DNA from 2 places in the Streptomyces sp. WAC00040 genome. Region 2 is predicted to be linked to the other one. Evidence: riboswitches for the same ligand, from Rfam matches in the RefSeq annotation. Region 2 holds a riboswitch; the other holds the start of a gene.
The links. Region 2 has a riboswitch for S-adenosylmethionine ahead of MDN94_RS38730 (aminotransferase class V-fold PLP-dependent enzyme). Riboswitches for the same ligand answer to the same signal wherever they lie in the genome.

Region 1: linked by a shared signal. The riboswitch ahead of thrC (threonine synthase) and the one ahead of MDN94_RS38730 (aminotransferase class V-fold PLP-dependent enzyme) in region 2 are both predicted to bind S-adenosylmethionine.

What each region holds. Positions count from the first base shown of each region.
Region 1 is NZ_JAKQZE010000001.1:1,336,476-1,340,151, forward strand. It holds gene MDN94_RS06020 (MoaD/ThiS family protein) at 68-343, opposite strand; gene thrC (threonine synthase) at 393-1,700, opposite strand; SAM riboswitch class I at 1,718-1,845, opposite strand; gene MDN94_RS06030 (glucosyl-3-phosphoglycerate synthase) at 2,019-2,987, shown strand; gene MDN94_RS06035 (hypothetical protein) at 3,026-3,466, shown strand; gene MDN94_RS06040 (alpha,alpha-trehalose-phosphate synthase (UDP-forming)) at 3,524-3,676, shown strand, end outside.
Region 2 is NZ_JAKQZE010000006.1:288,770-292,445, reverse strand. It holds gene trpD (anthranilate phosphoribosyltransferase) at 124-1,188, shown strand; SAM riboswitch class IV at 1,264-1,381, shown strand; gene MDN94_RS38730 (aminotransferase class V-fold PLP-dependent enzyme) at 1,572-2,960, shown strand; partial or broken gene MDN94_RS38725 (hypothetical protein) at 3,048-3,107, opposite strand.

The DNA.
Region 1 (3,676 bases), on a different contig from region 2:
AGGGGGCAATTTCAGTAACTGCGGGTAAATCTCTGGGGAGAGCTCAGCGGCCGCTCCCCCTATTCCGTCAACCGCCGGCGACGGCGGGGATGATCGACACGCCCGCACCGTCCGGCGTGGCCGTCTCCAGGCCCTGCTCGAAGCGGACGTCGTCGTCGTTCACGTACACGTTGACGAACCGGCGCAGCTTGCCCTGGTCGTCCAGGACGCGGGCCGCGATACCCGTGTGGTTCTTCTCCAGGTCCGCGATGACCTCGGCGAGGGTCGCGCCCTCCGCCGGGACCTCGGCCCGGCCGCCCGTGTACGTACGGAGGATGGTGGGGATGCGGACGTTGACGCTCATGTTCGTCACCTCTCGGCGGAGTACGGCGTGGCAGTGCGGAGCAAGGTTCTCAGTGGGCGGCCAGGCCCGCGTCGCGGAACGCGTCCAGGCTCGGGCGGATGACGGCGGTCGCCTGCGAGGTCTCCGCGACGGCGTCGAGGGTCTTGAGACCGTCGCCGGTGTTGAGCACGACGGTGGTGAGCGCCGGGTCGAGCAGGCCCGCCTCGATCAGCTTCTTCGTCACACCCACCGTCACGCCACCGGCCGTCTCGGCGAAGATGCCCTCGGTGCGGGCCAGCAGCTTGATCGCGTCGACGACCTGCTCGTCATTGACGTCCTCGACGGCCCCGCCCGTGCGGCGCGCGATGTCCAGCACGTACGGGCCGTCGGCCGGGTTGCCGATGGCGAGGGACTTGGCGATGGTGTTCGGCTTCTGGGGCCGCACGACGTCGTGGCCGGCCTTGAAGGCGGTCGACACCGGCGAGCAGCCCTCGGCCTGGGCCCCGAAGATCTTGTACGGCCTGTCCTCGACGAGCCCGAGCTTGATCAGCTCCTGAAGACCCTTGTCGATCTTCGTGAGCTGGGAGCCGGAGGCGATCGGGACGACCAGCTGGTCCGGCAGCCGCCAGCCCAGCTGCTCGCAGATCTCGTACGCCAGGGTCTTGGACCCCTCCGCGTAGTACGGGCGGAGGTTGACGTTGACGAAGCCCCAGCCCTCGCCCAGCGGGTCGCCGATGAGCTCGGAGCAGAAGCGGTTCACGTCGTCGTAGTTGCCCTCGATGCCGACGAGCTCGCCGCCGTACACCGCGGCCATGACGACCTTGCCCTGCTCGAGGTCGTGCGGGATGAACACGCAGGAGCGGAAGCCGGCCCGCGCGGCGGCGGCGCCGACCGCGCCGGCGAGGTTGCCCGTGGAGGAGCAGGACAGGGTGGTGAAGCCGAAGGCACGGGCGGCCTCGAGGGCCTGGGCGACGACCCGGTCCTTGAAGGAGTGCGTCGGGTTGCCGGAGTCGTCCTTGACGAACAGACCGCCGGTGACGCCCAGTTCGCGGGCCAGGTTGTCGGCCCTGACCAGCTTGGTCCAGCCCGGGTTCAGGTTCGGCTTGTCGGCCACGTCGGCCGGGACGGGCAGCAGCGGGGCGTAGCGCCAGATGTTGGCCGGGCCCGCCTCGATCTGCTTCCGGAGCTCCTCGGGGCTGCCGCTCGGCAGGTCGTAGGCGACTTCGAGCGGCCCGAAACACTCGGCGCAGGCGAAGATGGGACCGAGTTCGAAACGCTGTCCGCACTCGCGGCACGAAAGTGCGGCGGCGGGGCCGAGATCCACGGAGGTGGACGAGGTGGCGGAGGTGCTGGTGCTTGCGACGGTCTGCGCAGCCATGATGGCGAGGCCCTTTCTCCTCATCTTCCTCGTGACGCACTTCGCCACGAGACGGAATTGGCACCTTCCCCACCGTGACCTCGCGGTCGGCGGGAGGGTTGCCGGGGCTTCAACGGGCCGTTCCCTCTGCCCCTCTGGATGAGCGGTATGGCTCCGGACGTGCGGTCCGGGCGTTTGTGTGCTGGGACCCCCCGAGATGCGCGGGTCCTTCGCGTTGCTCAAGACTGTAACCGAAGCCCCGGACGCTTGAGATAGTCGTCCGACCCGCGAGATGGATCACACGACCGACTGTCGATCGACTGTCAAGGGAGACGCGAAGTGCTCGATGAGGTGGCCCGCTGGCTGAGCCGGCGCTCCTGGTCCGCGTCCGACCGCTCCCTCGAGAGGCTGATGTCCGCCAAGGCCAGGCAGGGCACGACCGTCAGCGTCGTGCTCCCCGCGCTGAACGAGGAGGCGACCGTCGGAGAGATCGTCACGATCATCCGCCGGGAGCTGATGGAGAACACCCCGCTCGTCGACGAGCTGGTCGTCATCGACTCGGCCTCGACCGACCGCACGTCGGAGGTGGCCGCGGCCGCCGGCGCCCGGGTGGTGCACCGGGACGCGATACTGCCCGGTCTGCCCGCGGTGGCCGGCAAGGGCGAGGTGCTGTGGAGGTCGCTGATGGCGACGGGCGGTGACATCGTCTGCTTCTGCGACGCGGACCTGCGGGACTTCTCCGCGGACTTCGTCTCCGGCATCGTCGGCCCGTTGCTGACCGACCCCGACGTCCAGTTCGTCAAGGCCATGTACGACCGTCCGCTGGGCGGGGGCGCCGCTCCCGGGCCGGACGGCACCCCGGCCCAGGGCGGCCGGGTGACCGAGCTGATGGCCAGGCCGCTGCTGAATCTGCACTGGCCGCAGCTCGCCGGGTTCGTGCAGCCGCTGGGCGGCGAGTACGCGGCACGGCGCTCACTGCTGGAGCGGCTGCCCTTCCCCGTCGGATACGGCGTCGAGCTCGGCCTCCTCGTCGACTCACTGAACCTGGTGGGCCTGGACGCGCTGGCCCAGGTCGACGTCGGCACCCGCAAGCACCGCCATCAGGACGGGCACGCGCTCGGCAGAATGGCCGCGACGATCTACCGCACCGCCCAACTGAGGCTCGCCCGCCCGCACTTGGTGCGCCCGTCGATCACGCAGTTCGAGCGTGTGGGCAACGGCTTCGTGCCGGTGACCCACCCGGTGGACACGGAGGAGCGCCCACCGATGCTCGAGATCAGTGAGTACGCGGCGCGTCGCGCCGCATAAGCAGGACCAACCGGTCATTTTGCCTACATTTCCAATGTATGGGACTTATGGGATTTCTTGTTCTGTCGTTCCCCGGATCTCCGGGCAGCCGCGGCAGGCACCGCAAGGAGACGCCCTCCGGCGGCACGGAACGGCTGACCCGGCTCCTCGGCACCCTGGCGGTCACCGCGGCCGCCGTCTTCGGACCGGCCGTCCCCGCGGTGGCGGTGCCGGCCGGGCCGGCAGCGCCGGGAACGTTCCCCGGTGAGCAGCCGGCGCACCGGACCGCTCCCGGCGCGGCCTCGGACGCCGGCGGCCCGGAGGGGTCCGTGGGCGGGGCCGACGGCCTCCAGGGCCGGGAACCGGTCCGTCACGTGGAGATGGCCCGCACCGGCGGCACGGCGGAGCAGCTGTGGCTGCTGGGCGGCGTCGCGCTGAGCCTGACGGCGGCCGGCGTCATCGCCGTGGCCGCCACCCGCGGCCGCCGCCGCGACCACTGACCTGCGCGGCGCCGTACGCACGTTTGAGCTGTTGCGGTACGGGCTAGATTTCGGCACATGGTCTCCGACGCAGCCCAGATCCTCGTCGCGTCCAACCGCGGCCCTGTCTCCTACGAGCTGAACGAGGACGGAGAGCTCGACGCCCGCCGCGGCGGTGGAGGACTCGTCTCCGGCCTGTCGGCCATCGGCTCGGACGCGCAGTCGCTGTGG
Region 2 (3,676 bases):
GTCCGGCAGACACGTCGCCACAGCGAAGGGCCCCGTCCACTCGATGGACGGGGCCCTTCGCCGTGCCCGGGGCTGGATAGGGTGGGAACCATCCCTGTCGGCTTGTGGACCCTGGAGTGGACCATGAACGTTGTGACCCCAGTAGGCGGCGACAGCGTGGCGGCCCACTCCTGGCCGAGCGTGCTGAACGCCCTGCTCGAGAACCGCGACCAGAGCGCGGACGCGACGGCGTGGGCCATGGACCGGATCCTCAGCGGCGAGGCCACCGACGCGCAGATCGCCGGCTTCGCGGTCGCCCTGCGCGCCAAGGGCGAGACCGTGGAGGAGATCACCGGTCTGGTGCGGACGATGTACCGCCACGCCAATCTGATCGAGGTGCCCGGGGGATGTGTCGACATCGTCGGCACGGGCGGCGACGGGGCCAAGACCGTCAACATCTCCACCATGTCGGCGATCGTCGTCGCCGGTACGGGCGCGAAGGTGGTCAAGCACGGCAACCGCGCCGCCTCCTCCGCGAGCGGCGCCTCGGACGTCCTGGAGAAGCTCGGCGTCAATCTGGAGCTGACCCCGCAGCGGGTGGCAGAGGTCGCGGCGGAGGCGGGCATCACCTTCTGCTTCGCCGTGAAGTTCCACCCGGCGCTGCGGCACGTCGCCATGGCGCGCAAGGAGCTGGGCATCCGGACCGTCTTCAACTTCCTCGGCCCGCTCACCAACCCGGCGAAGGTCACCGCCCAGGCGACCGGCGTCGCCGACGCCCGGATGGCACCGATCATGGCCGGGGTGCTGGCCGAGCGCGGCTCGTCCGCACTGGTCTTCCGCGGCGACGACGGCCTGGACGAACTGACGACCACCTCCACCTCCCATGTCTGGGTGGTACGGGACGGCGCCGTGCGCGAGGAGACCTTCGACCCGCGGGACATCGGCATCGAGCTGGTCCCTGTCGAGGCGCTGCGCGGGGCGGACGCCTCGTACAACGCCGATGTGGCGCGCCGGCTGCTGGGCGGCGAGACCGGGCCCGTGCGGGACGCCGTGCTGCTCAACTCGGCGGCGGCGCTGGCGGCCCTGGAGCCGACCGACGGCACGCTGAACGAGCAGCTGGCGGCCGGTGTGGCACGGGCGGCCAGGTCGATCGACTCCGGCGCGGCGAGGGCCGCGCTGGAGCGCTGGGTCGAGGCCAGCAACGCGTAGACGGCTCCTGGGCGCGGTCCGGATGATGGACCGCGCCCTTGCGTCCGCCGCTACGTATGGCAGGATGCTGGCCAAGGTCATGAGTGACAGCGATTACGGCCCCGGCCCGCTGTCCGGCAACCCTCCGTCCGTGGCGGGGTGCCCCGGGTGAAGACCAGGCCGCAGGCAGCGAGGTCTGCGGCAAGCGCGGACCCCCGCGGCGTCATCGACCGCCGCGTCCCTGGGGTCCTGGTCCTCAAGGGAGCAGTCTCGTGAGCAAGCGAATGCGATAGGGCGTCTGCGCCCCTTCTTCAACACCCTCCGCACGGCGTGGCCGTGTGCCGAGGCGATCCCGTAATCCGGGTTCTGAAGCCGATTCGCCTTTCCTGCTGGGAGATACCGCCATGTCCGTGTACCCGAACGCCGCCGAGACCGCTGTCGCCGACGCCGCCGACCCGTCCCTCTGTGCCCCGCTGCCGGTCCTCGGCCGGGATGTCACCGTCCCGCTCGTCACCGGCGGCGAAGTCGCCTACGCGGCCCTCGACTACGCCGCGAGCGCCCCGGCGCTGCAGCGGGTGTGGGACGACGTGGCCGCGTACGCCCCGTACTACGGAAGCGTGCACCGGGGGGCCGGGTACCTGTCGCAGCTGTCCACCGACCTGTTCGAGAACAGCCGGGCCGTGGTCCACGAGTTCCTCGGCTGCCGCGACGGCGACCAAGTGGTCTTCACCCGGTCCACGACCGACTCGCTGAACCTGCTGGCCGCCGTGCTGCCCGACGGCTGCGAGGTGTTCGTCTTCGAGACCGAGCACCACGCCTCTCTGCTGCCGTGGAGGGAGGCCCGGGTGACGTACCTGGACGCGCCCCGCACGCCCGGTGAGGCGGTACGGACGCTGGAGCACGCGCTCGCCCACCGCGACCCCCACGGTCCGGCGCTGGTCTGCGTGACCGGTGCGTCCAACGTGACCGGTGAGCTGTGGCCGGTGCGGGAACTCGCCGCGGCGGCCCACGCGCACGGCGCCCGTATCGTGCTCGACGCGGCCCAACTCGCGCCCCACCACCCGCTGTCCGTCCAGGAGCTGGACGTCGACTGGGTGGCCTTCTCCGGGCACAAGCTCTACGCGCCGTTCGGTTCCGGTGTGCTCGCAGGCCGTGCGGACTGGCTGCGCGAGGCGGAGCCGTACCTCGCCGGCGGCGGTGCCTCGCGCACCGTCGCACGGCGCGCCGACGGCGGGGTGGAGGTCGAGTGGCACACCACCGCCGCACGGCACGAGGCCGGCTCGCCCAACGTGATCGGCGTCTACTCGATCGCCGCCGCCTGCAAGGCGCTCACGGAGGCCGGTTTCGACCGGCTGGTCACCCGCGAGCAGCACCTGATCGCCAAGGTCCGGGAAGGCCTCGCGGAGGTGCCGGAGGTCAGGGTGCTCTCGCTGTTCGGCGACGGTGCCCCCCGCGTCGGTGTCCTCTCCTTCGTGGTGGACGGCTGGAACAGCTCGCACTTCGCCGCGGCGCTGTCCGCCGAGTACGGCATCGGCGTCCGTGACGGACTCTTCTGTGCCCACCCGCTGGTGCGCACCCTGCTGGGCAGCGACCCGCAGGACGTCGGCGACTGCGGCGCCCCGGAGGCCGGGCCGGGGGAGAGGTCGCTCAACGCCATCCGGGTCAGCTTCGGCGCGGGTACCCCCGACGAGCACGTGGAGAGGTTCGTGCGGGCCGTCAAGGAGCTCGTCCGCGACGGCGCGCAGTGGAACTACCGCACCGAGGACGGGCGTTGCGTGCCAGACCGCGGCTGACTCAGGCCGCGAGCCGGGTGCCCAGCAGCACCGTTCGGCCGCGTCGGCGAGGAACTCGCCGGCCCGGTCCAGTGCTTCCGGCAGCGGAACCGGCGCCGTCACGATCGACCCGTAGGCGTCCACGCCCGCAGCCCTGACCTCGTGCACGCCGTGGCCGAGCGTCCCGGCGAGGGCCGGCACCGGCACTCCGGCGGCCCTGGACCGGGATCCGTTGGGTCAGGTCCTGCTCGGCGCTCGCCCGGACCACTCGTACGGGTGCCGGCATGCGGCCGGCCACCACCCACCCGGTGCCGGTCGTCAGCAACAGCGCCACACCGCAGATCACGAGCAGCGTGCGGAACGTGTCATCGGCGATCGAGCGCTCGCCGTCGCGGTGGAACGCGACGACGAAGGCCGCCGGGTGACCCGGCCTGGCGGAGTCGATGGGCACCTTCGCGCAGTGCACCTCGCCCGCCGGCCGCTCGAGGACGCCGGAAGATGCCTTGGCGTCCAGGATCGAGGAGAGGGACGTCCGGGTGCAGCGCGACGGAGTCTCCTGGGTGAGCAGCTGGTTGATCCGGTGGTCGATGTCCCGCGGCAGCAGTGACCGGGTGGAGGTGGCGACGGCCGCGAGGGCCACCGTCACATCAGGCGCAGCCAGTGCGGAATGCGGACCCGCGGAGGTCCGGCGGTCAGTTCTCACCACCGGTGTCGTCATCGTCGTCGCTGGCCGCCGG